2 regions of the Gordonia sp. JH63 genome follow, and region 2 is predicted to be linked to the other one. Evidence: predicted binding sites of a transcription regulator. Region 2 holds the regulator's gene; the other holds the start of a gene.
The links. The regulator LexA, encoded in region 2, represses DNA repair genes until DNA is damaged. The targets are predictions, from matches to a motif close to CGAACANNTGTTCG.

Region 1: the regulator LexA is predicted to act here: its motif matches at 4,799-4,812, upstream of GR168_RS04025 (HNH endonuclease signature motif containing protein).

Annotation. Positions count from the first base shown of each region.
Region 1 is NZ_CP047235.1:889,906-897,613, reverse strand. Features, by position in the region: gene GR168_RS04040 (hypothetical protein) at 276-650, shown strand; gene GR168_RS04035 (enoyl-CoA hydratase-related protein) at 655-1,521, opposite strand; gene GR168_RS04030 (ATP-dependent Clp protease ATP-binding subunit) at 1,667-4,207, opposite strand; gene GR168_RS04025 (HNH endonuclease signature motif containing protein) at 4,840-6,462, shown strand; gene betT (choline BCCT transporter BetT) at 6,536-7,708, shown strand, end outside.
Region 2 is NZ_CP047235.1:2,315,608-2,323,315, forward strand. Features, by position in the region: gene GR168_RS10485 (putative PEP-binding protein) at 1-1,303, shown strand, start outside; gene lexA (transcriptional repressor LexA) at 1,281-1,985, opposite strand; gene GR168_RS10495 (LysM peptidoglycan-binding domain-containing protein) at 2,210-2,749, shown strand; gene nrdR (transcriptional regulator NrdR) at 2,849-3,349, shown strand; gene hrpA (ATP-dependent RNA helicase HrpA) at 3,323-7,309, opposite strand; gene GR168_RS10510 (aminotransferase class III-fold pyridoxal phosphate-dependent enzyme) at 7,392-7,708, shown strand, end outside.

The sequences.
Region 1 (7,708 bases), 1.4 Mb from region 2:
TCGGTCCCGGCCTTCCGTCGGACTTCAGTCCGCACGGACGGTCGGAGGGGGCCGTCCGCCACTCGCCGGCGAAAGCCTTGTCACCCATCGACATCTGCGTCACCTCCTCTCGTTGGTCTGGCCTGCTCTGTCGCCACGATAACCGCGGTCGATGGACGCTGCCACCGTTTATGTCCGGCGTGTTCGGATGTTCACCCAGTTCACACGGGCTGTTTGCAGGAGTTTTTCACCGCGTGCCGGTCCCGCGGGACAATGTCCGGCGCTATCGTCGGCGGATGCCCACCGAGGAGACCGCCGAGAATCCCCCTCCGCAGCCACCCGTGTCGACCCTCGACGCGTTCGCGTCGGTGGTGCTGGGACTGGTGCACGCGGTGCTGGCGCTGATCACGATCGCCGTCGCGGGTCTGACGGTCTTCGTCACCGACGCGTGCGCCTACGAGGAGTGCGGGAGTCCGGTCTGGACCGAGGTGGCCATCGGGGTGGGCATCGGGTCGGCCGTGGTGCTGGTGGCGGTGTCGGTGACCCTCGTCGTCCGCCGCGTGCGCCGAGGACTCCCGGCCTGGCCGGCCGCTGCGTGGTGCTGCGCCATCCAGCTGGCGATGATCTTCGTGGTACTCGAGATCGGCATCCAGGCCGGGACCCTCGACTGAGTGATCAGAAGATCTCGGGTAGATCTTCCGACACGGTGTTGGGGTAGGTCGCCGGACGCTTCTCCAGGAACGACATGACGCCTTCGTACACGTCACCGGACTGCCCGCGGTAGAAGATCGCCTTCGAGTCGGCGTGGTGGGCATCGAGCGGACTGGGCGCACCGGCCATCCGCCACAACAGCTGTCGGGTCAGCGCCGCCGAGACGGGGGCGCTGTTCGCGGTCATCTCGCGGGCGACGGCGATCGCGGTCTCGAGCACCTGGTCTTTGGGGACCACCTGCTGGATCAGCCCGCGTTCATGGGCTTCGGCGACGGGCACCATCTTCGCGCCGATCGTCCACTGCAGTGCGGTCGGCAACCCGACGAGCCGCGGCAGGAACCAGCTCGACGCGGCTTCGGGCACCAGGCCGCGGGCGGCGAAGACGAACCCGAACTTCGCGTCCTCCGAGGCGATCCGGACGTCGGCGGGCAGCGTCATCGTGACGCCGACGCCGGCCGACGGACCGTTCACCGCCACCACGATCGGCTTGAGCGAGGCGAACATCCGCAGCGTCAACTTCCCGCCCTCGTCCGCCGGAACCTCGTCTGAGTCCACCACTGACGAGGCGTCGAACGTCGACCCGCCCGCCTCGAGATCGGCGCCGGCGCAGAACGCGCGGCCGTTGCCGGTCAGCACGACGGCACGAACGGAGTCGTCGGCGTCGGTCTCGTCGAACGCGGCCCGCAGTTCCTCCCCCATCTGCATGGTGAAGGCGTTGAGCCGGTCGGGTCGATTGAGCCGGAAGATCGCGATCTCCCCATCTCGCTCGACGGTGATGGTGGGCTGGTCCTGTCGGGACTTGCGCCCGACCTCTGATGTATCGCTCGTCACAGATCGATGCTATCGGGCGCTGGGACACTCCGCGTCGGCTGTGTCAATGCGCGGAGCCGCGCACCAGCCGGGCACAACACAACGGCGGCGCCACCCTGTCGGGTGACGCCGCCGCTGGTGTCAGATCAGCTCAGACGGGCTGCGCTCAGCTCGCGTCGGCCTCGCCGGCCTTGGTGAGCTCGACCGGCGCGTCGGGAACCATGCGCGGCTTCTCCGAGCCGGTGAAGACGAACCGGGCGTCGTCGCCGTCGCCCTCGCCGTCCCAGTTCTCGACGTCGACCAGGACGATCTGTCCGGGAGCGATGTCGCCGAACAGGATCTTCTCCGAGAGCTGGTCCTCGATCTCGCGCTGGATGGTGCGACGCAGCGGACGCGCACCCAGCACCGGATCGAAGCCACGCTTGGCCAGCAGGGCCTTCGCGCGGTCGGTGACCTCGAGAGCCATGTCCTTGTTCTTCAATGCACCCTCCACGCGGGTCAGCATGAGATCGACCATCTGGATGATCTCTTCCCGCGTGAGCTGGTGGAACACGACGATGTCGTCGATGCGGTTGAGGAACTCGGGGCGGAAGTGCTTCTTGAGCTCGTCGTTGACCTTCTGCTTCATCCGCTCGTAGTTCGACTGGGTTCCGTCGCTCGACGAGAAGCCCATGCCCACGGCCTTGGAGATGTCCGAGGTACCGAGGTTCGAGGTGAAGATCAGCACGGTGTTCTTGAAGTCGACCGTGCGGCCCTGACCGTCGGTCAGACGACCGTCTTCGAGGACCTGCAGCAGGGTGTTGTAGATCTCCGAGTGGGCCTTCTCGATCTCGTCGAACAGCACCACCGAGAACGGCTTGCGGCGCACCTTCTCGGTGAGCTGCCCGCCCTCTTCGTAGCCGACGTACCCGGGAGGGGCACCGAACAGACGCGACGCGGTGAAGCGGTCGTGGAACTCGCCCATGTCGATCTGGATCAGGGCGTCGTCCTCGCCGAAGAGGAAGTTCGCCAGCGCCTTGGAGAGCTCGGTCTTACCGACACCGGACGGACCGGCGAAGATGAACGAGCCCGACGGCCGCTTCGGATCCTTCAGGCCGGCACGGGTACGACGGATCGCCTTCGAGACCGCCTTGACTGCGTCCTCCTGCCCGATGATCCGCTTGTGCAGCTCCTCCTCCATGCGGAGCAGACGCGTGGTCTCCTCCTCGGTGAGCTTGAACACCGGGATGCCGGTCCAGTTGCCGAGGACCTCGGCGATCTGCTCGTCGTCGACCTCGGCCACGACGTCCATGTCACCGCTGCGCCACTGCTTCTCGCGCTCGGCGCGCTCGGCGACCAGCTGCTTCTCCTTGTCGCGGAGGCTGGCGGCCTTCTCGAAGTCCTGAGCGTCGATCGCGCTTTCTTTCTCCTTGCGCGCATCGGCGATGCGGTCGTCGAACTCACGCAGGTCTGGCGGCGCGGTCATCCGGCGGATGCGCATGCGCGCGCCGGCCTCGTCGATGAGGTCGATCGCCTTGTCCGGCAGGAACCGGTCGTTGATGTAGCGGTCGGCCAGCGTGGCGGCGGCGACCAGCGCGCCGTCGGTGATCGAGACGCGGTGGTGCGACTCGTACCGGTCGCGCAGGCCCTTGAGGATCTCGATGGTGTGCTCGACAGACGGCTCGCCCACCTGCACGGGCTGGAAGCGACGCTCGAGTGCGGCGTCCTTCTCGATGTACTTGCGGTACTCGTCGAGGGTCGTCGCGCCGATGGTCTGCAACTCGCCGCGGGCCAGCTTCGGCTTGAGGATGCTGGCGGCGTCGATGGCGCCCTCGGCGGCACCTGCGCCGACGAGCGTGTGCAACTCGTCGATGAACAGGATGATGTCGCCGCGGGTGTTGATCTCCTTGAGCACCTTCTTGAGGCGTTCCTCGAAGTCACCGCGGTAGCGGCTGCCCGCGACCAGCGAACCGAGGTCGAGGGTGTAGAGCTGCTTGTCCTTGAGGGTCTCGGGGACCTTGCCGTTGACGATGGCCTGAGCCAGGCCCTCGACGACGGCGGTCTTGCCGACGCCGGGCTCACCGATCAGCACCGGGTTGTTCTTGGTGCGGCGGCTGAGCACCTGCATGACCCGCTCGATTTCCTTCTCCCGGCCGATGACCGGGTCGAGCTTGCCCTCGGAGGCCGCGGCGGTCAGGTTACGACCGAACTGGTCGAGGACCAGCGAGGTCGACGGGGTGCCGGACTCGCTGCTGCGACCGCCGGTGCCCGCCTCCTGCGGCTCCTTGCCCTGGTATCCGCTGAGGAGCTGGATGACCTGCTGGCGGACCCGGTTGAGGTCGGCGCCGAGCTTCACCAGCACCTGGGCAGCGACGCCCTCGCCCTCGCGGATCAGGCCGAGCAGGATGTGCTCGGTACCGATGTAGTTGTGGCCGAGCTGCAGGGCCTCGCGCAGCGAGAGCTCCAGCACCTTCTTGGCACGCGGGGTGAACGGGATGTGTCCCGACGGCGCCTGCTGACCCTGGCCGATGATCTCCTCGACCTGGCTGCGAACCCCTTCGAGCGAGATCCCGAGCGACTCGAGCGCCTTGGCCGCCACGCCCTCGCCCTCGTGGATGAGGCCGAGGAGGATGTGCTCGGTACCGATGTAGTTGTGGTTGAGCATGCGCGCTTCTTCTTGGGCCAGAACCACAACCCGACGCGCGCGGTCGGTGAACCGTTCGAACATTGTTCTCCCTCACATTGCTAGCGCCCCGGCCGCCGCGGAGACCACCTCGGAGGTCCCGGAGGACAACCGGTGCGGATAGACGACGACCAGCCTGCTTCCACTCTAGAGGTCGTCTGGGGTGCACCTGCAGTTAACGCCTGCGCAGAGTGCATGGATCCCCCGTTGCGGCGGGGATGTGCCCAGTACAACTGCGCAGGCCGGGGCTGTGTTCCCCGCCGTCTACGCCGAGAGCGAACGGGCCGCCGACGGCCCGGGATGCGCCCCCACCGGGCGCTGGGACCCGCGACGCGGCGCCCGCGTTGTGCCCGACAGCAGCCGGGTATCGCGGAAACCGCCGGCCGACGAGACCACAGGAGGCGAATGGGGACCACCCGGGCCGCTGCCGGGCCTCGGTAGATCTGGCCCTCGCTTGACTGCGACCGTCGCACACCAACGAGCAGCAGGGTGCATCCGGGTACGGCCCGGTACACGGCGAGCACGGCCACGACACGCGGCGGACGCCTATCACACGACACCGACAAGATGTAGGCGCTCAGTTCTGTTGCACGACAACATTTTTGGTATTGACGGCGACCGATGGCCGTGTACACTCGAACGTACATTCGCAGCAACGGTACTCGGGGGAGGTGACCATGTCTGACGAAACCACCACGGCGCAACCACGTGCCGTCGAGCTGGTGGCCGACCTCCACCGCATCCTCGACGAACTACAGACCGTGGACCTGGCGCCGTGCACCGATACCGAGTTGGCCGATCTGGCGGCCGACACCGAGAAAGCGATCGCCCGGCTGACCGTGGCCGGTGACCGGCAGATCGATCAGGTCGAGGCCCGCGACCTCCCCCGCAAGGCAGGCTGCAGGACACTCATGCAGTTCATGACCCACCGGCTGCGGGTGTCCAACCCGGTGCGGCGCCGAATACAGATGGATGCCACCTCCCACCGGACCAGCCTGGGCGGCGACATTCTGGAGCCCGAACACCCCACGCTGGCCGAGGCGTTCGCTGTGGGAGCTGTTGGCTCCGGGCACGTGCAGGCCACCCTGGATGTCCTCGACCGCATCCCGGTAGCCGTCGACCACGACATCAAGGTCGCCGCCGAACGACAGATGGCCGAGATCGCCGTCGACCACACGCCTGCTGACATCACCCAACTCGGTGCCCGGCTGCTCGCTCACCTCGACCCCGACGGCACCCTCGCCGACGATTCGGACCAGAAACGGCGCCGCGGCCTGTGGATCGGCCGGCAACGCGCCGATGGCACCGCCACCATCTCCGGCACCCTAACTCCCGAACTCCACGCCCGGCTGACGATGATGTTCGCCGTCTGGGGCAAACCCGGACTCAACAACCCCGACGACCCACAGTCGCCCTGCGGACCGGCCGGCACCGCCGACCCCGACACCCTGACAGCCGCCGCCGACCGCGACGGCCGCACCCCCGCCCAGACCAATCACGACGCCCTCGACGCCGCACTGGCCGCCAAATTTGCTGACGGCACTCTCGGCACCACGCATCGTGGGCTGCCGATGCAGCTGATCATCAAAGCCGACCTCGCTGATCTGATTCGTGAAGCCGGCCTCGCGACCACCGCCACCGGCACCCTGCTGCCCATCCCGGACCTGATCGCAATGGCCGCCGACATCCAACCGTGGTTGGCGATCTTCAAAGACCACACCACCGTGCCGCTGCACTTCGGTAGGGGGAAACGTCTCGCCACGCGCGAACAACGCCTGGCGTCGTTTGCCCGCCCCGACGGTGAAGTGTGCTCGGCACCCGGGTGTGATCAGCCCGCCACCCACGTCGACATGCATCACGCCCAGAAGGATTGGGCGAAGGGTGGTCTCACTAACATCGACGACCTCGCCCCGGCGTGCCCACGCCACAACCGCATGGTCGGCGACAAGCCCGGGCAGTACACCACCCGCATCGTCCGGTCCGGGCCCGACGAAGGTCGCTGCATGTGGCGGTTGAATGCTGAACCCGGGGCGCCACCCAACCCCGAACGCCTCAACCGTCGACCCGACATACCCAGGCGGTTCGCACAACATCTGAACACCGTGCGCGACGAGATCCACGGACCACCAACCCGGCCCGGCGATCAACCACGCCCAGACGGCCACACCCACGACGACGCACGCCGCTCATGGGCGACGATCAGCCACGTCATCGACGTCCGACCACCCCGACCCGGCCGACGACAGGTCCGCCCCTCCCTCGTCGAAGCACACCTGATGGAGCTACTCGCCACCCACTGAACCGGGTAGAACAACTCACACGGATCCGTCCAAACGGTCCGCCCCATCGGCGATCGGACTAGCGTCGTGGTCCATGAGTGATGACGCCGCTCGACCGTCCACGTCGGTCCATGCCGAGACCAAGACCGGCGAGCGGCGATTGCCCACGCGCCGGGTCAATCTGACCGTCTTCATAGCCTCGGCTGTCATCGTGGTCGCCTTCGCCGTCTGGGCGCTGGCGGCACCGGCAGCGGCCGAGTCGACGATCAACGACGTACGCGACTTCATCACCCGCTGGTTCGGCTGGTGGTACTTCATCCTCGCCACCGCCATCGTTGGTCTCGTGGTGTTCCTCGGCCTCAGCAAGTACGGGCGCTACCGGCTCGGACCGGAGGAATCGCGTCCGGAGTACAGCCTCTTCACCTGGACGTCGATGCTGTTCGCCGCGGGCATCGGCATCGATCTGATGTTCTTCTCGGTCGCCGAACCCGTGACCCACTTCCTCAACCCGCCGACCGGGGCCGGGGAGACCAACGAAGCGGCACGTGAGGCGGTCACCTGGACGGTCTTCCACTACGGCGTGACCGGCTGGGCGATGTACGCGCTCATGGGTGGCGCACTCGCGTATTTCGCCTTCCGGCACAATCTCCCGCTGACGATCCGGGCAGCGCTCTACCCGATCTTCGGCAAACGTGTCGAAGGCCGCTGGGGCGACGCGATCGACGTCGCGGCCGTCCTCGGCACCATCTTCGGCATCGCCACCTCACTGGGGATCGGGGTCGTCCAGCTCAACTTCGGGCTGAACGAGATCTTCGGGATCGAGCAGGGCAAGGCGGCCCAGATCGGCCTGATCGTCCTGGCTGTGGTGATCGCGACCGCGTCTGCGACCTCTGGTGTCGACAGGGGCATTCGACGCCTCTCCGAGATCAACGTCATCCTGGCCATCTGCCTGCTCATATACATCACGGTCGCCAAAGACGCGGACTTCCTGCTCAACGGGCTCGTCCAGAACGCGGGCGACTATGTGTCCACATTTGCCGACCGGACACTCGACACCTTCGCCTGGGACCAGATGAACCCGCCGCCCGGCAACGACGCCCGCGCCTTCGTCGACGGCTGGACCCTGTTCTTCTGGGCGTGGTGGGTGGCCTGGGCGCCGTTCGTCGGACTCTTCCTCGCCCGCATCTCGCGCGGACGCACGTTGCGGCAGTTCATCTTCGGCGTGCTGGTGGTCCCGTTCAGCTTCATCCTGGTGTGGATCTCGATC
Region 2 (7,708 bases):
CGACCGGGTCCTCGCCGAACTGCTCGGCCTACCCGAACCTGGTGTGCCCACTCCGGAGGTGCCGTCGGTCCTGCTCGCCGACGACCTCGCGCCCGCCGACACCGCGGGCCTCGACCCCACGAGCACCATCGCCCTCGTCACCCGCCTCGGCGGACCGACCAGCCACACCGCGATCATCGCGCGCCAGCTGGGGATCCCGTGCGTGGTGGCGGTGGCCGACCTGGACGAGATCGAGCCCGGCACAACCGTTCTCGTCGACGGCAGCACCGGGCGGATCGAGGTGGAGCCCGATGCGGAGGCGGCCCGGGCTCGCGTCGACGAGGATCGGCGGCATGCCGCACTCGTCGCCGGCTGGACCGGTCCGGGGCAGACCGCCGACGGGGTGGCCGTGGCGGTGCTCGCCAACGTCGCCGACGGATCGTCGGCACGCGCCGCGGCCGGGTACCCCGTCGAGGGCGTCGGGCTCTTCCGCACCGAACTCGCGTTCCTCGAGCGTGCCGACGAACCGTCGGTGGACGAGCAGGCCGCGATCTACCGGGAGGTGCTCGATGCGTTCGACGGGCAGAAGGTGGTCATCCGCACCCTCGACGCCGGGTCCGACAAACCGCTCCGGTTCGTGACCCATCCCGACGAATCGAACCCAGCGCTCGGCGTGCGGGGCGATCGGATCGCGCTGGCGCACCCCGAGATCCGCGCGCATCAGCTCGACGCGATCGCGCAGGCCGCGTCGGGGTCGGCCGTCGCGCCGTGGGTCATGGCGCCGATGATCGCCTCGCCGGCGGAGGCGCGCACCTTCGCCGCCGAGGTCCGCGGCCGTGGTCTGGTCGCCGGGGTGATGATCGAGGTGCCCGCGGCGGCGATCCTGGCCGAAGCCGTCCTCGCCGAGGTGGACTTCGTATCCATCGGCACCAACGATCTGACCCAGTACACGATGGCGGCCGACCGGATGTCGGCCGATCTCGCCGGACTGACCGACCCGTGGCAACCGGCCGTGTTGAGCCTCATCGCGGGTGTCGCGGCAGCGGGTGCACGTCAGGGAAAGCCGGTCGGGGTGTGCGGCGAGGCCGCCGCCGATCCGAACCTCGCCTGCGTGCTCGTCGGTCTCGGGGTCACCTCGCTGTCCAGCGCGCCGGCTGCTGCCGCGGCCGTGGGGGCCCGGCTCGGCGAGGTGTCCGCACCGGACTGCCGGGCCGCCGCCGAGGCTGCCCTGGCCACCTCGGACCCCGCCGCGGCGCGCGAGGCTGCCGCGGCGGTGCTCGACGGTTCGGTCGGTGGAGAGGTCAGACTCGCCGCATCACGGTGACGACCTTGCCGAGGATGACGGCATCGTTGCCCGGGATCGGATCGAACAGTTCGTTGTGCGGCATGAGCCAGACGTTGGGGCCCTGACGCTTGAAGGTCTTCACGGTGGCCTCGCCGTCGATCATGGCCGCGACGATGTCGCCGTTGTCGGCGACGTTCTGCTGCCGGACCACGACCCAGTCGCCGTCGCAGATCGCGGCGTCGATCATCGACTCGCCGACGACGCGCAACAGGAAGAGAGATCCCTCGCCGACCAGCTCACGGGGCAGCGGGAAGACGTCCTCGACGGCCTCCTCGGCCAGGATCGGACCGCCGGCCGCGATTCGGCCGAGAACCGGCACGAAGGTCGGCTCGGGCAGCTGACCGGCCGACGGGGTGTCCGGCGACGGGGTGTCACTCGGGGCGATGTTGACCGCACGGGGACGGTTCGCGTCGCGCTTGAGCAGCCCCTTGCGTTCCAGCGTCCGCAACTGATGGGCCACCGACGACGTCGAGGCCAGGCCGACCTCGTCGCCGATCTCCCGGATGCTCGGCGGATAACCGCGCTCGCGCACCGAGCGGCGGATCACCTCCAGGACCCCGGCCTGTCGCGGGGTGAGTGAGGCCTCGGCGGCGGCGGCGTCGAACGGGGCCTCGTCGTCGGCGCCCCGCGCTCGGCCGCGCCTATCGCCGGTGTCACTCATGTTCGGTTCCTCTCGTCTTCGGAACGTGCTGGTAGATGGCTTGCGCCGGGTCCGAGCCTAGCGGAGTGCGACCGGCACCTCAAACATTTGTTCGATGTGTCGCGAGACTTTGTCGGGACGTCGTGCTACAAATTCGAACATCAGTGCATCGAACATCTGATCGATGTTCGAACACCGACCGCCACACCCCGCACGATCCAGACACCAGAACACCGGAGGGCACCATGCGCACCGCCACTCTCGTCGCTCCCGTCCGCACCGACCGTCCCGACGCTGTCCGGCCCCCCACCGACCGCGCCGATCGGGTCCGGACGCGCGCCCCGCTGTCCGACGGCGGCCGCCCGATAGACAACCGGCCGGCCGGCACCCGACCGCGGGGTGCGTCGCCGGTGACCCCGCGGGTGGGCGGTACCCACTGTGGTTCTTCGGTCGGGGTGCGCGGGCGTGGCCCGGTCGGACCCGACGCGGCGGTGTTCCGTCGCCGCCGCCGCACCGCGGTCGCGCTCCTCGCCGGCGTCGGGCTGGCGTTCGTCGTGTGGGTGTTCGGTGTCGTGGGCCAGAACTACTCGGACTCGCTGACCCCGTCCGCCGTGAGTGCCGAGGTCGTCCACGTGCGCTCGGGGGACTCGCTCAGCTCGATCGCCGGCCGGGTGGCACCCGAGATGCCGCGCGAGGTCGTGATCGACGAGATCGTCGCGATGAACGATCTGGGGTCGAGCGCGCTGCAGGTGGGCCAGCCCCTGCTCACCCCCCGGTACCGCTGAGGCCGGGCGGTATCCTCGATGTCACAGGGGCCGGCCGACAAGCGGCGGGGCGCACGCTTCGGGTGCGTTCCAGCGTCCCGCGACCTGCGTGAGGACACGATGCGCTGCCCCTTCTGCAAGAACGACGACACCAAGGTCATCGACTCGCGTGTCGCAGATGAAGGGCAGGCCATCCGCCGCCGTCGCTCCTGTGTGGAGTGCGGTCGCCGGTTCTCGACCGTGGAGAGCGCCGTGCTCGCGGTGGTCAAACGCAACGGCGTGACCGAACCATTCAGCCGGGAGAAGGTCATGCGCGGCGTGCGGCGAGCCTGTCAGGGCCGCCACGTCGCCGAGGACGCGCTCGCGCAACTCGCCCAGCAGGTCGAGGACACGGTGCGCGCCAGTGGATCGGCCGAGATCCCCAGCAACGAGGTCGGACTCGCCATCCTGGGTCCGCTCCGCGATCTCGACGAGGTGGCGTATCTGCGCTTCGCCTCGGTGTACCGGTCGTTCGACTCGGTGGAGGACTTCCAGCGCGAGATCGACGACCTGAAGGCGGCATCGGGATCCGGGAGCGCGCTCGCCGAACCCGTGTCAGCCGAGTCGGTCCAGAGCTCGTAGGACCCGTTTCTCCGACACCGGGAACGCGGTGCCGAGACGCTGGGCGAACAGCCCCACGCGCAACTCCTCGACGAGCCACTGCGCTTCGTCGTCGACCACCGCCCGCCGGTGCTCGGGTACCTGTTCGATGCGCTGGGCCCACCGTTCGACGACGCGATCGACGGCGGCCACCCCGGCCTGGTCGCGTGCTGCGGACGCGGGTAGTGCCTCCAGACGTGCTTGCGCGCCGTCGAGATAGCGCGGCAGATTCTCCAGGTGGCGTCGCGCGGTGGCCGCCACGAATCCGTCGAACACGAGGTGGGCGACCTGTTCGGCGACGTCGTCGGCAGCCAGCGAACCGGCGTGCCGGTCGATCGCCGCCCGCAGCGGGGACATCCGTTCGAGGGCTGCGACGGCCAGCGAGAAGTAGTCCGGTGCGGCCGCGGCGACCCGTGGCCGGATCCGTTCGAGCAGCGCCGAGAAGGACTGTGGTGAGCGAACCGCGGCGAGCTCTGCGTCGTCGATGTCGGCGACCGTGTCCCGAATGGCCCGTCGGGTGCAGTCGGCGAGCAGTGCCTCGGTGGTCGAGTACGGGCTCTGGCTCAGGGCGAGTCGTTCGACCGGACTCAGCGAGCCGGCGATCCGCTTGTGCAGCGGAGGTATCGCGAGGTCGAGGAGGGCGACGATCCCGCGTCGCAGGAGGCGGTCTCGTGTCTCCGGGCTAGCCGCATCGACGACGACGACGCCCCGCGCGTGGCCCTTCGCGTCGGAGACCACGTCGATCGTCGGGTACCGGGTCAGCCGCTGCCCCGCGACATCGACCGTGGTCTGCTCGGCGAGCGAACCGATCCCGTCGGCGGTCCAGGTCCGATACAGGGTGCGCGACACCGTCTTCGGCGCCGCGGGCGTTCCGGTCTGCTGAAGTTCGGGCAACGAGTCGGCGCGGGAGACGATCCGTCCGGAGTCGTCGGCCACCGCGAAATGCATGCGCAGGTGCGGCGGTACCCGGTCGGTGTCGAAATCGGCTGCGGTCACCCGCATCCCGGTGATCGCCGAGAGCTCGCGCGCCAGCCCGGTGGCCAGCGGCTCTTTGCGCGGGGTGAGCCGGCCGAGCGCGAGTTCGGCGAACCGCTGCGCGGGTGACATGCTCTTGCGCAACTGTTTCGGTAGCGACTTGACCAGTGCGGTGGCCAGTTCGGCGCGCATGCCCGGGACCGACCAGTCGAAGCCGGCCGGTCGGACGTGGGGGAGCAGTGCCTGCGGGATCACGACGGTGACGCCGTCGTCGGGTGCGCCCGGTTCGAACCGGTAGCGCAGTTCGAGTCGGGTGTCGCCCTGCTGCCAGGCGCCGGGATAGTCCGTCGGCGCGACGTCGGTGCCTCCCGTGACGTCCTCGGGGCGCAGATCCAGCAGATCCGGTTCGACCCGGCGGGTCTTCTTCCACCAGGTGTCGAAGTGCCGGGCGGAGGTGACCTCGGCCGGTAGCCGCTGGTCGTAGAACTCGAAGAGCTGGTCCTCGGTGATCACCAGACCCCGGGTGCGCGTGCGGTTCTCGACGTCCGAGGCGGCCTCGAGAAGCTTGCGATTGCGGTCGAAGAAGGCGTGCTGCGTCCGCCAATCGCCCTCGACGAGAGCGTGCCGGATGAACAGCTCCCGCGAGACCACCGGGTCGATGGGGCCGTAGTCGACGCGCCGGCGGGCGACGAGCGGGACCCCGTACAGGGTCACGCGTTCGTAGGCCATCGCCGCTCCGCGTTTCGCCGACCAGTGCGGCTCGCTGTGGGTGCGCTTCACCAGATCCCCGGCGAGTTTCTCGGCCCACAGCGGATCGATCCCGGCGACGGTGTGGGCGAACAGGCGCGACGTCTCGAGGACCTCGGCCGCCATGATGAAGGCGGGCGGCTTCTTGGCGAGCGGAGAGGCGGGGAAGATCATCAGCGTGGTGTTGCGCGCACCGGTGAACTCGCGGCCCTCGGTGTTGCGGGCGGCGATGTTGCTGAGCAACCCGGACAGGATGGATCGGTGGACGGCGTCGGCGTCGAGTTCGGTGGGCGCGACCGACCAGTCGAGGTCCTTGACGATCTCGGTCAGCTGTCGATGGAGGTCCTGCCACTCCCGGATGCGCAGGAAGTGGAGGTACTCGCGCTCACACATGCGCCGAAAGCGGCTGCCGGACAACTCCTTGCGCTGTTCGCCAAGGTATCGCCACAGCTCCACGTAGGACAGGAAGTCCGACTGCGGGACGACGAAGCGCCGGTGCTGGGCGTCGGCGGCCTCACGGTGCTCGGCCGGCCGTTCCCGTGGATCGGGGAGCGACATCGCGGCGGCGATCACGAGAAGGTGGTCGAGACAACCCAGTTCGTGTCCGGCGATGAGCATCCGGGCGACCCGGGGATCGACCGGGATCCGCGACATCGACCGGCCGATCGGGGTCAGTCGCGGGGGCCCGCCCTCGCGCGGGACGGTGATGGCGCCGAGTTCGGTGAGAACACCCATACCGTCGCGGATCGCGCGGTCGTCGGGCGGCTGGACGAACGGGAACTCGGCGATCTCACCCAGTTTCAGCGAGGTCATCTGGAGGATGACCGCCGCGAGGTTGGTGCGCAGGATCTCCGGGTCGGTGAAGGCCGGCCGGGAGTCGAAGTCGTTCTCGCTGTAGAGACGGATGCAGACGCCCGGGGCGACACGACCGCATCGACCGGCCCGCTGCCGGGCACTGGCCTGTGAGACCGGTTCGATGGGAAGACGATTGACCTTGGTCCTGGTCGAGTACCGACTGATACGGGCGGTGCCGGTGTCGATGACGTAGCGGATGCCGGGCACGGTCACCGACGTTTCGGCGACGTTGGTCGCCAGCACGATCCGGCGTCCGTCGGAGGGGGAGAACACCTTCTGCTGCTCGGCGATCGACAGTCGCGCATAGAGCGGCACGATCTCGGCACCGGGACCCTTGCTGCCGCCGGTTCGTCGACGGAGCGCCTCGGCGGTCTCTCGGATGTCCCGTTCGGTGGGCAGGAACACGAGGATGTCGCCGCGGCCACCGGCCCACAGTTCGTCGACGGCGGCGTCGATGCCCTGGATCTGGTCGAGGTCGGCATGTTCGCCGCCGCCGGCGTCGTCCCCGTCGTCGGGTCGTTCCTGCAGGCTCAGCGGTCGGTACCGGATCTCGACCGGATAGGTGCGTCCGGATACCTCGATGACCGGGACCGAGGTCTTCGGCGTGCTGAAATGCCGTGCGAAGCGCGCCGGTTCGATCGTCGCCGAGGTGATGATCACCTTCAGATCGGGGCGTCGGGGCAGCAGGCGGCGCAGATAGCCGAGGATGAAATCGATGTTGAGGCTGCGCTCGTGGGCCTCGTCGATGATGAGGGTGTCGTAGCGGCGCAGCATGGGGTCGGTGGCGATCTCGCGGAGCAGGATGCCGTCGGTCATGACCCGGACGAGGGTGTCGGCGCCCGACCGGTCGTTGAACCGGACGGAGTAGCCCACCGCGTCGCCGAGTTCGGTGTCGGTCTCGTCGGCGATGCGCTTGGCGACCGAGCTCGCGGCGATGCGCCGGGGCTGGGTGTGCCCGATCGACCCGCGGATGCCACGCCCGAGTTCGAGGCAGATCTTGGGGAGCTGGGTGGTCTTGCCCGAGCCGGTCTCGCCCGCGACGACCACGACCTGGTGGTTGCGGATCGCCTCGGCGATCTCGTCGCGTGCGGCGGAGACCGGTAGTTCGTCGGGGAAGCGCAAAATCGGCACGGTCGCGCGCCGCCGGTCGAGACGGGCGCGTGCCTTGTCGACATCGGCGACCAACTGTCGCCGCTTCGCGGCATCCGGGCGCGCGGCGAGCCGATCGATGCGACGACGCAACCGGTCGGCGTCGACGAGGCCCACGTCGTCGAGTGCGCGGAGCAGATCCGAGCGGGGGATGTCCGATGCAGCGGTGTCCGGTGGAGACGGGAACGGGTCAGGTGACGAGGACGGGGCCGACATGATCACTCCAGGATATGGGGAAGCGCCGAGGCCGGTTCACCCCAGTGGCCGCGTGGGCCGCGTGGACCGGCATCATGGGGCCATGGCTGATGGTTCGAGCACTGGTACTGGATCGTTGTGGCACGGTTTCGCCGACATGGGTGCGGTGACCGCGAGCGGGCCGTTCGTCGTGACCAGGGGAGAGGGTGCGCGGATCTTCGACCGCGACGGCAACTCCTACCTGGATGCGACCGCCGGACTGTGGTTCACCAACGTCGGGCACGGCCGCACCGAGATCGCCGACGCCGTCGCGCGTCAGCTCGGCACCCTCGCGCACTACTCCAACTTCGGTGACTTCGCGAGCGACGTCACCCTGCAGCTCGCCGAGGAGCTCGGCGCCATCGCGCCGGTACCCGGATC